Regions from separate parts of the Paraburkholderia sp. GAS348 genome, predicted to be linked through region 1. Evidence: riboswitches for the same ligand, from Rfam matches in the RefSeq annotation. Region 1 holds a riboswitch; the other holds the start of a gene.
What was found. Region 1 has a riboswitch for glycine ahead of P3T22_RS23455 (D-amino acid dehydrogenase). Riboswitches for the same ligand answer to the same signal wherever they lie in the genome.
Positions count from the first base shown of each region.

Region 2: it holds a riboswitch for glycine, as region 1 does, so the genes downstream of both, gcvT (glycine cleavage system aminomethyltransferase GcvT) here and P3T22_RS23455 (D-amino acid dehydrogenase) in region 1, are expected to answer to the same signal.

Region 1 covers NZ_JBNPVT010000016.1:48,110-54,406, forward strand. The annotation lists gene P3T22_RS23435 (alpha/beta hydrolase) at 1-331, shown strand, start outside; gene P3T22_RS23440 (MipA/OmpV family protein) at 430-1,227, shown strand; gene P3T22_RS23445 (YceH family protein) at 1,275-1,979, opposite strand; gene P3T22_RS23450 (LysE family translocator) at 2,261-2,893, opposite strand; glycine riboswitch at 3,125-3,218, shown strand; gene P3T22_RS23455 (D-amino acid dehydrogenase) at 3,393-4,604, shown strand; gene P3T22_RS23460 (BON domain-containing protein) at 4,710-4,979, shown strand; gene P3T22_RS23465 (hypothetical protein) at 5,127-5,363, opposite strand; gene P3T22_RS23470 (hypothetical protein) at 5,365-5,487, opposite strand; gene P3T22_RS23475 (HAD family hydrolase) at 5,787-6,297, opposite strand, start outside.
Region 2 covers NZ_JBNPVT010000010.1:18,758-25,054, reverse strand. The annotation lists gene gcvH (glycine cleavage system protein GcvH) at 1-360, opposite strand, end outside; gene gcvT (glycine cleavage system aminomethyltransferase GcvT) at 423-1,541, opposite strand; glycine riboswitch at 1,623-1,794, opposite strand; glycine riboswitch at 1,817-1,918, opposite strand; gene P3T22_RS18265 (hypothetical protein) at 2,061-2,414, opposite strand; gene P3T22_RS18260 (oxidoreductase) at 2,611-3,660, opposite strand; gene P3T22_RS18255 (UvrD-helicase domain-containing protein) at 4,092-6,182, shown strand.

The sequences.
Region 1 (6,297 bases):
CGCCGCGAGCGTGCGCACGCAGGTGCGCGACATCAAGACCGATTGCCTGATTGTCCACGCGATCGACGATGAGACCTCGAGTCCCCGCAATGCCCGGTTTGTCGCCGCGAATATCGGCGCTGCCTTTTTACGCACAATCTGGCTGGATGATTCGTATCACATGATTACGTCAGATAACGAGCGCGAAATCGTCGCGCGCGAAACCGCGCTATTTCTGCGCGAGAGCGAAGTTGCCCATAGCGGCGACGATAGCGGCAAGCAACAGGTCGTCTCGAAGGCGCTGGCGCGGCGCCTTAGGCAACTTGCGGCGCTTGGCAAGGCGCGCGCATGACGGCGCCTACCACGCATTCGACGCATTCGACGCAGAGAAACGGCCAGGCCGCGCGCGCGCCGCTGCATACCGCCGTCCGGTTCGGCAAATCCGCACGCATGTCACTGCTGCTCGCCGCTGCACTCGGCCTTTGCACAGCGCGCGCAGCCTACGCGGAGGATGCAAGTCCGAACGCGACCACTGACGCGAGCACGGGCGCGGCCACCGACAGCAAATGGAAAATCGGCGTGGGACCTGGCGTGGTGATCACGCCCAAGTACCCGGGATCGCGACAGTTGAGCGTATTCCCATTCCCTGCGCTGGACATCTCCTATGACGACCGGATTTTCTCGCAGGGCCCTGACGTGCTCGGCGTCAACGTACTGCACGGTCCTGCCTATCACGTGGGCGCGGCGCTGAGTTTCGACTTCCAGACTCGCAAGGAGTCCGACGATCCGCGCCTGCATGGACTTGGCAACGTGAATGGCGGTCCGAAACTGAAGCTTTTCGCTGACTACACGTGGTGGGCGTTTACCGGTTCGGTGGCGTTGTACCAGGATATCGCCGGGAATCACCAGGGGACGACGGTCAGCACGGATTTCGTGGCTTCCGCGCCGGTTGGCGGCTGGTTGTTCTCGGTGGGCCCAGGCTTTACCTGGGCGAACGCGACCTATACGCGGACGTTCTTCGGCGTGTCCGGGCAGCAGAGCGCCGCGTCAGGACTGCCCACGTATAGCACCAGTGCCGGGGTGCGGGACGTCCATATGAACGCCATGGTGACTTACGACTTTTCCAAACACTGGAATGGGTCGGTTTCCGCTACCTTCGGGCGACTGGAGCACGACGCGGCGAATAGCCCGATTACCGAAAAAAGATTCGAGCTCAACACACTCGCTTCGGTGAACTACAAGTTCTAGTTTCTGGCTTTTCGCACGCTCGCGGCGCGCGGAAAGCCAATCAAGCTTCAATCCCCTGTGCCAAGCTCTTCAACTTCAATTCCCAACTCGGCAGCCATGCGCCGCACCACCACCTGAAGCCGGCTCACCTCATCGGCAAGCCGCTTCTGTTCGGCTTTTACCGCCTCGAACGCCGACAAGGGCACGAGCTCATCTTCCCCGCCCGGCTGTGCCAGATCACTCGCGCTGACTTCGCCGCATAGCAGATGCGCCCAGCGATTTTCGCGCTCGCCCGGCGTGCGGGCCAGCTTCGCTACCCGCGGCGGGTCGTTGGCAGCCAACTCGTCGAGAAACGCCTCGACCGACGAGATGTCGGCAAATCCATGCAGGCGCGCGCTGTTCAAGCGCAACTCGGCCGCCGTCTGCGGACCGCGCAGCAGCAATGTGGTCAGCAAGGCCGCCGACTGACTTGGCAAGCCCAATACCCGATTCATGTTGTGCTCGAAGCGCGGCACGCGGCTGCTGCTGCCCTCCATCACCAGGCTCAGGCGCTTCAAGCCGTCGATGGCGGTCAGCACCTCGGCTTCGGTCGCATTCATCACGGGTGTGCGGCCGGTCTTCTGATTGCAGCCCAAGGTCAGCGCGTTCAGCGAAAGCGGATAACTGTCCGGCACGGTGTGTTGCTTTTCGACTAACACGCCAAGCACGCGCCCTTCAAGCAAGGTCAAAGCGCGGATTGAGGGACGGGAAACAGCGTCGGGAGTGGAGTTCATGGAGGATGTCGCCGCATGCGCCGCCTGGTCTCGTGGAGGGTGTGCATTACCGTGGCACAGCCGGGCGGCAGGTTTTAGTTTGTGGGCACTATGATAAACGCCCCGGCCGCTCGCGGTGTACGAATCTCCGCAATGGCCGAGTGTGTCCCGAACGCGTCCGCATTCCTCGAAGCGCATGTCTGTTTCGTTGATGAATATCCACACTCATGTAAAAGACGCTATGAGCATGATGTGGCCAGGGCGCCCGCTGCTCAGGCTCAGGCGAGTCTTCGATATGTGGTTTAACGGCGCGCGTCCAGCGCGATCCGCACGGCCAGACCGGCGAGCACGGTGCCCATCAGCCAGCGTTGCACCAGCAGCCACACTGGCCGCCCAGCGAGAAACCCGGCAATCGAACCCGCCGTGCTCGCAATCAGCGCATTGATCGTGACGGCGATAACAATCTGCACGCAGCCCAGCGCGATCGACTGCGTGAGCACGCTGCCGTGCTCCGGTGAAATGAATTGCGGCAGCAGCGACAGATACATCACGGCGATCTTTGGATTCGCGAGGTTTGTCACGAGGCCCATCGTGAACAGCTTGCGGCGGCTGTCGTGCGGCAGGTCGCGCACCTGGAACGGCGAGCGGCCGCCCGGCTTGACCGCTTGCCACGCCAGATACAGCAGGTAAAGTGCGCCGCCGAATCGCAACGCGTCGTACGCGTAAGGCACCGTCAACAGCAGCGCCGTGATACCGAACGCCGCGCAAAACACGTAGAACACATAGCCGAGCGCGACGCCGCCGAGCGACACGAGTCCGGCGCGCCGCCCCTGGCAGAGCGATCTCGAGATCAGATAGATCATGTTCGGGCCGGGCGTGAGCACCATGCCGAACGAGACCAGGGCGAAGGCGAGCAGGGTTGTGACAGCGGGCACGGCGGTCTCCTCTGTGAATTGAAGTCGGGCAACGCCACCCAATATAGCCGATGTCGCCGCTTCAAGCCCTCTATCCGGACCTGAAAAACCCACGCCGGCAGTTGAACGGCGGTCATCGCGTTTGTGGCCGGAACTGCCGTTCCATATGGCGCGGTACCGGGCCGATGGGGCGCTGCATTGCAGGAAACACTTGCGGCGAAGACTTTTGCCCGGTATCGTCGAGCCGTTCTGCATCGCAGCGCGGGAGAGATCGTCAGAGGTTTGTGACGACGCCGACGGAGCAACCGCCCCGGAAACTCTCAGGCAAAAGGACCGCGCAGCTGGAACATCTGGAGAGCGGCGCCGTGCGCGCCCACCGAAGGGGATTCCCCGCATACCGCTTACGTCGCGCGCGTATGCTCACGGGAAGAAACTCTCAGGTACATGAACAGATGGGGCATCGACGCCGGTTTCGATACGAAATCGACACCGGTGATGCTCAACTACTCTGGATCATGTCATGTCAAGAATCGCCATTATCGGCGCCGGCATTACCGGCGTCACGACTGCTCACGCCCTGGCGCAGCGCGGCCACCACGTCACCGTGTTCGAACGTCATCGCTATGCGGCGATGGAGACCTCGTTCGCCAACGGTGGCCAACTGTCCGCCAGCAATGCGGAAGTCTGGAACAGTGCGGCCACCGTGCTGAAGGGCTTGCGCTGGATGCTCACGCGCGACGCCCCGCTGCTGCTCAATCCGATGCCCACGTGGCACAAGTATTCGTGGATGGGCGAATTTTTACGGCAGATTCCGCGCTATCGCGCGAACACCGTCGAAACGGTGCGGCTCGCGATTGCAGCGCGTGAGCATCTGTTTTCGATCGCCGAGCGCGAGGGGATCGACTTCGATCTGGAGCGGCGCGGCATTTTGCACATCTATAAGACGCGCAAGGAATTCGATGCCGCGAGCAAGGTGAATGAATTGCTGCGCGAAGGCGGCCTGGACCGGAATCCGGTGACGTCGAGCGAGTTGCATGCGATCGAGCCTACGCTGCAGGGTGATTTTTTTGGCGGTTTTTTTACGCCTTCGGATTCGACTGGCGATATTCACAAGTTCACACGTGGGCTTGCAGAGGCGTGCGCGCGGCATGGCGTGGAGTTTCATTACGATGCGGAAATTACGGCTATCGAACAGCCGGCTGAGGGGCGGTTTTCGCTGAGCGTGAATCTGGCCGGTGAGCCGCAGCAGTTTGCTTTTGAGCAGATCGTGGTGTGTGCCGGTGTAAAGAGCCGCGATTTTGCGGCAATGCTGGGCGATCACGTGAATGTCTACCCGGTGAAGGGCTATTCGATCACCGTTTGCCTCGACGATGAAGTGAGCCAGCAGCGCGCGCCGTGGGTGAGTCTGCTCGACGATAGCGCGAAGATCGTGACTAGCCGGCTCGGCGTGGATCGGTTTCGGGTCGCCGGCACGGCGGAGATCAATGGGTTCAATCGGGATATTCGGTCGGATCGGATCGCGCCTTTGGTCGACTGGACTCGACGGTATTTTCCTGAGGTGTCGACTTCGAAGGTGATTCCATGGGCTGGGTTACGGCCTATGCTGCCGAGTATGTTGCCGAAGGTGGGGCGCGGGAAACGGCGCGGCGTCTTTTATAACACCGGGCATGGGCATTTGGGGTGGACGTTGTCGGCGGCTACGGCGCAGGTCGTGGCTGGGTCTATTCAATAGGTCTTGTTTTTGCCTGCGCGGCGCTTGTTGGTCTGTGCTTTTGTGGCGTTGGCCTTGACATCTGCTAGTGTTGTCCAATCGCTGTCCCCTCTCGAGGGAATCTCCATGGCTAGCTCCCGCTCCGCCGCGCGCAGCAACGCAAGCACGCACCTCACCGATGGACAGATCGCCGCAGAAGCGATCAGGCGCCTAGCCTGGGATGCAGCCCTTCCCCCAAACGTCCTGCATGTCAAAGTCTTACACGGCCGCATCAGCCTGCTAGGCGAACTTCACCGCGAGCAACAAAGAACCGCAGCACTCGAAGACGTCTCCCGCCTGTTCGGCGTAACAGGCATTTCAGACCACACGACGATAAAACCAAGCGTGTTGATATAGCCTTTCGCGTGATAGCCAGGCGCGCGCAGATTGTCGTGGCGTGGAGTGTGGAGCGGCCGATTCGATTGCCGGCCCGAACGGTGGCTAGCGCCCGCTCGATTGTTCGATTGTGCGACTGCTCGTTCGCGGGTTTTCAGTTGAAGGGTCTCAAACCGGCTCTTTCTGGTCCCGTTGTGGCGGCTGGTAGCGCCATTTGCTGGCATTGGGATCGTTGCGCGCGTCGTCGCGTTCGCGTTGTTCGGCGCGCGCTTCATCGGCGCGGCCGAGTTCGGCGCGCCGGTCGCGCACGGCGCCTGGGGAATCGGATTGGCGCAACGGCGACGGCGAGCGCCGCTGAGAAGGTAATAGTGACATGGAGCCTCCCTTTTCGAGGATGTGGGACAAATCAACGTTTCTTGCCGGTCCAGCGGCGGTCCGGGCGGTGCAGGAGACGCAACTGACGCAGGTACATCGAGGCGCCGAACATCAGCACCATGCCGGCCACGATGCCCCAGATTGCGGATGTCATGATTTTTCCTTGGCCCGCCGGCCGCACAGCGCTTGATTGCCTGCGACGTGAAAGCGGGCGTCCGATTGAGCGCGCGGCTGATTTTGAGCAAACCTGTTTACGACGCGCGCCAAGCAAGGATCATGCGCTCAATTGGGCGCCGTGTCTGTACGTTGTTGGACTATTGATCTGTTGAGCCGTCGGCCCGCTGAAGTGCCCGAGGCTGCCGGTCTTGCGCCAGACTTTAAGCGAGCATTAAGTCGATGCGGTTACCCTCGATATGCTAAATGCGCGACGGCGGACCGCATCTGATTGGGGGCCTAAGCGCCCCCTGCCGTCCCGCCGCTCAGAAGCAGATTGACGTCGATATCAGCCAGTTCCCCAATCCTCTCAATCGTCACATCCGCAGGCGGATTGCTGGATATCTCTTTGGGATCGAAGGCGTAATGCCCCTGGCGAGGAAAAACCGTAGTCAGCCTCTCCCCCCAGGCCTTCTTCATGGCCGTCAAAATCCGCAACTTGTCATCCACCATCACGTACTGCCGGGCCGGATAACACTCCATCACCTGATCGAGCATCTGCTCCTTATGGATGTAGATCAAAACCCGTCCCTCGACCTCGTCCCATAAGCCCGAGCGGGCGATCTTGCGCGGCTGGAACACCACATCGCCATCGGACAAAATCACCGCGGGCCCATGCTTCGACACGTTTTTGATCGCATCCAATGCCCCCGGATACAGCCGGTTCGCAAATGGATACTCGATCAGAAACGACGACATCAGCAACAGGCGCGTGTCCCGAGGCTGCTCCAGCCGATAGCGCTGCAACGCT
Region 2 (6,297 bases), on a different contig from region 1:
GTACGCGTCTGCATCGATCAGGCGATCCTGCGATGCGTCCGCAGCCGGCTTGATCTTGAAGAGCCAGTTCTCGTACGGCGCGCTGTTGACGCCATCCGGCGTGTCGGCGACGGCCGGGTTCGCTTCGATGATTTCGCCCGAGACCGGCGCGTAGATATCGGAAGCGGCTTTCACCGATTCGATCACGGCGACGGTGTCGCCAGCGTTGACGGTCTTGCCCAGTTCCTGGACTTCGAAGAAGACGATGTCGCCGAGCGCTTCCTGCGCGTGGTCGGTGATGCCGACCGTCAGCGTGCCGTCCGCTTCGGTGCGGACCCACTCGTGCGATTCGGTGTATTTCAGATCGGCCGGGATGCTCATCGGATGCTCCTATGCGGTGTTATTCGGTAGTGTTTCAAAAAGGTGACGCACGCGCCGGCTGCTTAAATCGCCAGCACTTTGCCGTTGCGTACGAACGGCAGTTTTACCACGCTTGCGGGTACGTTTTTGTCACGAATCTGGACGTGAACGGTGTCGCCCGGCTGCACGCCTTTCGGCACACGCGCAAAGGCGATCGATTCCTGCATCGTGGGTGAAAAAGTACCGCTGGTGATCTCGCCTTCGCCCTGCGGCGTGACGACTTTCTGGTGAGCGCGCAGCACGCCTGCCGCCTTGCCGTTTTCCTTCAGCAGGATCAGACCGACGAATGCGGCCTGCGAGCCGTTGGCTTCGAGCTTGCCCTTGCCGACGAAGTCGCGCGGCGAGGTCAGATCGACAGTCCAGGCGAGGCCGGCGTCGAGCGGCGAGACGTTGTCGTCCATATCCTGGCCGTACAGGTTCATGCCGGCTTCGAGACGCAGCGTGTCGCGCGCGCCAAGACCTGCCGGGCGCACGCCTTGGACCTGCAGTGCGTTCCACAGCGCTTCGACGTGATCCGCCGGGACGATGATTTCGAAGCCGTCTTCGCCGGTGTAGCCGGTGCGGGCGACGGTGAGTTCGCCGAACGGCGTGTCTTCGATGCGCGCGGCGTTGAATGGCTTCAATGCTTCAGTGGCGGCTTGCGCCGTTGGCACGGTTTGCCAGACTTTTTCGCGGGCGTTCGGACCTTGCACGGCGACGATCGCGTAATCGCGGCGCGGCGTGATGGTGAGGCCGAAGCTGCCTTCGGCGTTGAGCTGGCCGAACCAGGCGATGTCTTTATCGGCGGTGCCGGCGTTGACGACCACGCGAAAGTGATTTTCGCCGAAGTAATAGACGATCAGATCGTCGATCACACCGCCATTCGGGTTCAGCAGACAGGAGTAAAGCGCGCGGCCCGGCGTTTGCAGCTTGGCGACGTTGTTGGCGAGCGCGTATTCGAAGAAGGCGCGCACGCGCTCGCCGGCGAAATCGACGACGCACATATGCGAGACGTCGAACATGCCGGCGTCGGTGCGCACGGCGCGGTGTTCGTCGATCTGCGAGCCGTAGTTGACGGGCATGTCCCAGCCGCCGAAATCGACCATGCGGGCGTTGAGCGCACGATGGGTGGCGTTGAGCGGGGTGTGTTTGAGTTCGGTCATGGGGCCTCGGGCGTCTCGCGAAACAAAAAAGGCCATGCGGCACGACGCCTCGCGGCCTGCCGGCTGCGAGCGATTGCGTTGCATGACCCCTCTGTCCTCGATACCTGAGAGATTGCGCTGCCGTACGATGTTGAAGCCACCATCGCTACGGTTAAGCGCGCGCCCCTTCGGTGGGCAGCTTGCCAGAATCTGCTCGATGTATACGGCGCATACACGACGCAGACGGCTACTGCCGCTCTCCAGAGTGCGAAAAACCTCTGCCATGAGGCGGGTTTTTCGACGCGGCCGGTCCTTTTGCCTGAGAGTTTGCGGGTGTGCCCCTTCGGCGGCGCGGCCTGCGATTTTCTGCGGCCAGCACGCTCTCCCGACGCGTGCGGCGAATGTACGCGAGGGCCGGGGGCTTGTCAAATAAAGGCTCGCAAGGGGCACGGCGGTTGGCGTTGCGGGTTCGCAAATATCGAAAAAAAGCGCGGGACGTGATGCCCGCGCTTCTTTGCTGCAGTGCCGGAACCCGCGCGATTATTCGCCGATGGCGTGCGCCGCGTTGTCCAGTTCCTGGTTCAGCACGCGCTGTTCGTCGCCGGACAGGCCGCCGCCGTGTTGAGCGGCCATGTCGTGGGCTTCCTGGCGGATCACGTCCAGACGGTGATGCAGGGCGCCGCCTTGCGGGGGCGGGTAGTAGCCTTGGTTGACGTGAGCGTCGATGCGGCGGCTCAGGTTGTCGATCCGGCCATTGACCTGGTTGAGGCGCTGATCCGCGATCTGCTGCGGATTAGGGCGCGGCGCCGGCGCGGGTTGCTGGGGCGCCACCACGCAGGCGGCGAGGGAGCTGAGCAATGCGCATGCTGCTACTGCGCGGACGATACGGGGCATGGACTCTCCGGAAGTCGTTGTCGTTTTGTGGTGCTACTGGGGTAGCAACGGATTGCTGGGGATTCGCGCTGACCGCGGAGGCGGGGTTATTTGTAACGTTATGTTCCTTTCGGGGCTGTCAGGCTCTTTGCCTTTGGCGGCGGCATGGTTCGCATGCCACCGCCCGATAGCCAGAAAGCGCCCCTTAGGCAAAAAGTCAGCGAAGACGCTCAAACGGCAGCCGGACGCCTTCTTCCGAACTCCGGGCGGCAAGCTCGATGATCGTCATCACGTCGACCGCATCCTGAGCGCTGACCGGGAATTTCACGCCGTTCTGAATGGCATCCGCCAAGGCAATATAAAAGCCGACGTATTCCCCATTGCGCGTAGGCACCGCCCGCTCCACTTCCTGATCGCCTTCGAGCGCGCGCAGCACCCCCGCCGCATTGCCGGCGCCGAATCCCTCGTCGCCGGGCCGCAAGCCGGCTTTCAACTGATCTTCCTGCGTATCGAGCCCGTATTTCACATAGCTCCCCTGCGTGCCGTGAATCGCAAACCTTGGCGCGACTAGCGCAGTCAGTGCGCTTGCATGCAACACCACTTCGAACTCGCCGTAGCCAAGCTGAATATGCACGTAGTCCGGCGCGCTGGCCTGGTCGCGATGGGTCCGAACCGTCGCGGACACGGTTTGCGGTGCGCCGAACAACGCCAATGCCTGATCGATCAGGTGCGGCCCAAGATCGAATAGCAAACCGCCGCCGCGCGAGGCTTCCTCGCGCCAACGCTGCCGAACCTCCGGCCGGAAACGGTCGAAATGCGATTCGTAGTGCGTGATGCGCCCCAACTCTCTGCCGGCCAGCAGATCCCGCACGGTCAGAAAATCACCGTCCCAGCGGCGGTTGTGAAAGGGCACGAACCGCTTGCCCCGGGCGAGCGCGATGTTCGCGAGCGTGTGGGCGTCGGCGGCGGTCAGCGTGACCGGCTTGTCGACCACCACGTGCTTGCCCGCCTCCAGCGTGCGGCGCGCCAGGTCGAAGTGCGTGTCATTGGGCGTCGCGATCACGACGCAGTCGATTTCCTCGAGCGCCAGCAGGGCGTCGAGATCGGCCACCACCTTCGCGTGCGGGTAATCGGCCAGCGCGTGCTCGGGCTGACTCGTCGCGATGGCCGCGATGCTCGCTCGCCCGCAGTGCTCGATCACCGGCGCATGAAAGGTCGCGCCAGCAAAACCGTAACCCATCAATCCAATCTTCAGCGATGCGGACATGCGTGTCTTCCTGCAAAAACGGCGCGCCGTTTTGCCACCGCGGCGACGGCGCGCAACAGCGTAATTGTGGCATGTCCCGAAGGCGGGCTGTCAGCGTTGGCGAGGGCGGTTGTCGGCGGTGCCTGTCCGGCGGCGCTCGGGCGGCAGTTGCAGCCGCGTTCGGGGCAGCCCGGTTGAGCGTCCGTTTTTTGTCGTCGGGCGAGCTGCCATTGCGGCCCCCTTTCCTGGCCGTTCGACAGCGCGTCTGTCGCGGCATCAGCATCGGGCATCCGTGTTAACATCGCTCCTCTCGCGCGGATCGCAGCGAGCCGGAACGCCCCTCACACCGAGGCGCGCGAGCCAGCCGCCCGTACCGCGCAGCATGCCCCCGGGCCTTCGGTCTCGCGATTCCGCACCCAAGCGCCCTCAACCGCATTAGCCATCCACCGACGATGTCCGCAGGCCTGAACCCCGCTCAAAATGAAGCGGTCCGTTATCTTGACGGTCCGTGTCTCGTGCTCGCCGGCGCAGGCAGCGGCAAGACGCGCGTGATCACGCAGAAAATCGCCCACCTGATCGAGGCCAAAGGCTTCGAGCCGCGCCACATTGCCGCCGTCACGTTCACGAACAAGGCCGCGTTGGAAATGCGCGAGCGCGTGGGCAAGCTGCTCGAAGGCAAGACGCTCACCACGCCCGGCAAGGAAGGCCGTAAGGTGCCCGTCAACCAGTTGACGGTCTGCACCTTCCACTCGCTCGGCGTGCAGATTCTGCGGCAGGAAGCGGAACACGTCGGTTTGAAGCCGCAGTTCTCGATCATGGATTCGGACGACTGCTTCGGCATGATCCAGGAGCAGGTCGGCTCGACGGACAAGGGTTTCATCCGCAAGATCCAGTCGATCATCTCGCTGTGGAAGAACGGCATGGTCATGCCCGAGCAGGCGATCGCGATTGCCGCGAACGAGGACGAGCATCAGGCCGCGATCGTCTATCGCAACTACGTGGCGACGCTGCATGCCTATCAGGCGGTCGATTTCGACGACCTGATCCGTCTGCCTGCTGAACTCTTCGAGAAGAACGAGCAGGTGCGTGACCGCTGGCAGAACAAGCTGCGCTATCTGCTGATCGACGAGTATCAGGACACCAACGCGTGCCAGTACGAGTTGGTGAAACTGCTGGCCGGCAAGCGCGCGGCGTTCACGGCGGTCGGCGACGACGATCAGGCAATCTACGGCTGGCGCGGCGCAACGCTCGAAAATCTTGGGCAGCTCAGCAAGGATTTTCCGAAGCTGCATCTGATCAAGCTCGAACAGAACTACCGTTCGACAGTGCGCATCCTCACCGCCGCGAACAACGTGATCGCGAACAACCCGAAGCTGTTCGAAAAGAAGCTGTGGTCCGAACACGGCATGGGCGACACGATCACCGTCACGCCTTGCAACGACGAAGAGCACGAGGCCGAGTCCGTCGTGTTCCGCCTGTCTGCGCACAAGTTCGAGCGGCGTGCGAATTTCCGCGATTACGCGATCCTGTATCGCGGCAATTTTCAGGCGCGCATCTTTGAACAGGTGCTGCGTCGCGAGCGGATTCCGTATGTGCTTTCGGGCGGGCAGTCGTTCTTCGACAAAGCCGAGATCAAGGATATCTGCGCGTATCTTCGGCTGATCGCGAACGCCAACGACGATCCCGCGTTCATCCGCGCGATCACCACGCCGCGCCGTGGCGTTGGCAATACGACGCTCGAAGCGCTCGGCTCGTTTGCGGGCCAGGCGAAGGTGTCGCTATTCGAAGCGGTGTACATGGGCGGCATCGAGGCACGCTTGTCGCCGCGTCAGATCGAGCCGATGCGCGTGTTCTGCGACTTTATGCAGCGTCTCACCGATCGCGCCGAGAAGGATGCCGCCGGCACGCTGCTCGACGAACTGATGGACGCGATTCACTATGAAGCGTATCTGTACGACGCGTTCGACGAACGTCAGGCGCAGTCCAAGTGGCAGAACGTGCTCGAGTTCATGGAATGGTTGAAGCGCAAAGGCACCAAGGCTGAGGCCGAAGGTTCGGAGAAGAGTGAGGCAACTGGCTACGACACCGCCGACGGCCTTGGCGACACTGGCAAGAATCTGCTCGGCCTGATCCAGACCGTGGCGCTGATGTCGATGCTCGAGGGCCGCGAAGAAGATCCGGATGCGGTACGGCTCTCGACCGTGCATGCGTCGAAGGGGCTGGAGTATCCGCACGTGTTTCTGGTGGGCGTTGAAGAAGGGATCATGCCGCACCGTGGCGGCCCCGACGACGAGCCGATCGACGACGCGCGCATCGAGGAGGAGCGCCGTCTGATGTACGTTGCGATCACGCGGGCGCAGCGCAGCCTGCATCTGAACTGGTGCAAGAAGCGCAAGCGCGCGCGGGAAACTGTGGTGTGCGAGCCGTCGCGCTTTATCCCCGAGATGCTGCTCGACGACGCTCCGCCGCCGACGCCCGAAGAAGCGCCGATGTCGCCGAAAGACCGGCTCGCGAGTTTGAAGGCACTGTTGCAGAAGCCTTGAACGTTGGCGCGAACGTGAGCGCATGCGCGGTTTCCGTTCGCTCGCTCACACATAAAAAATCCCTGCCCGTGTCGCCACGGTGCAGGGATTTTTTTTGTTCTGCGACAACCGCAGA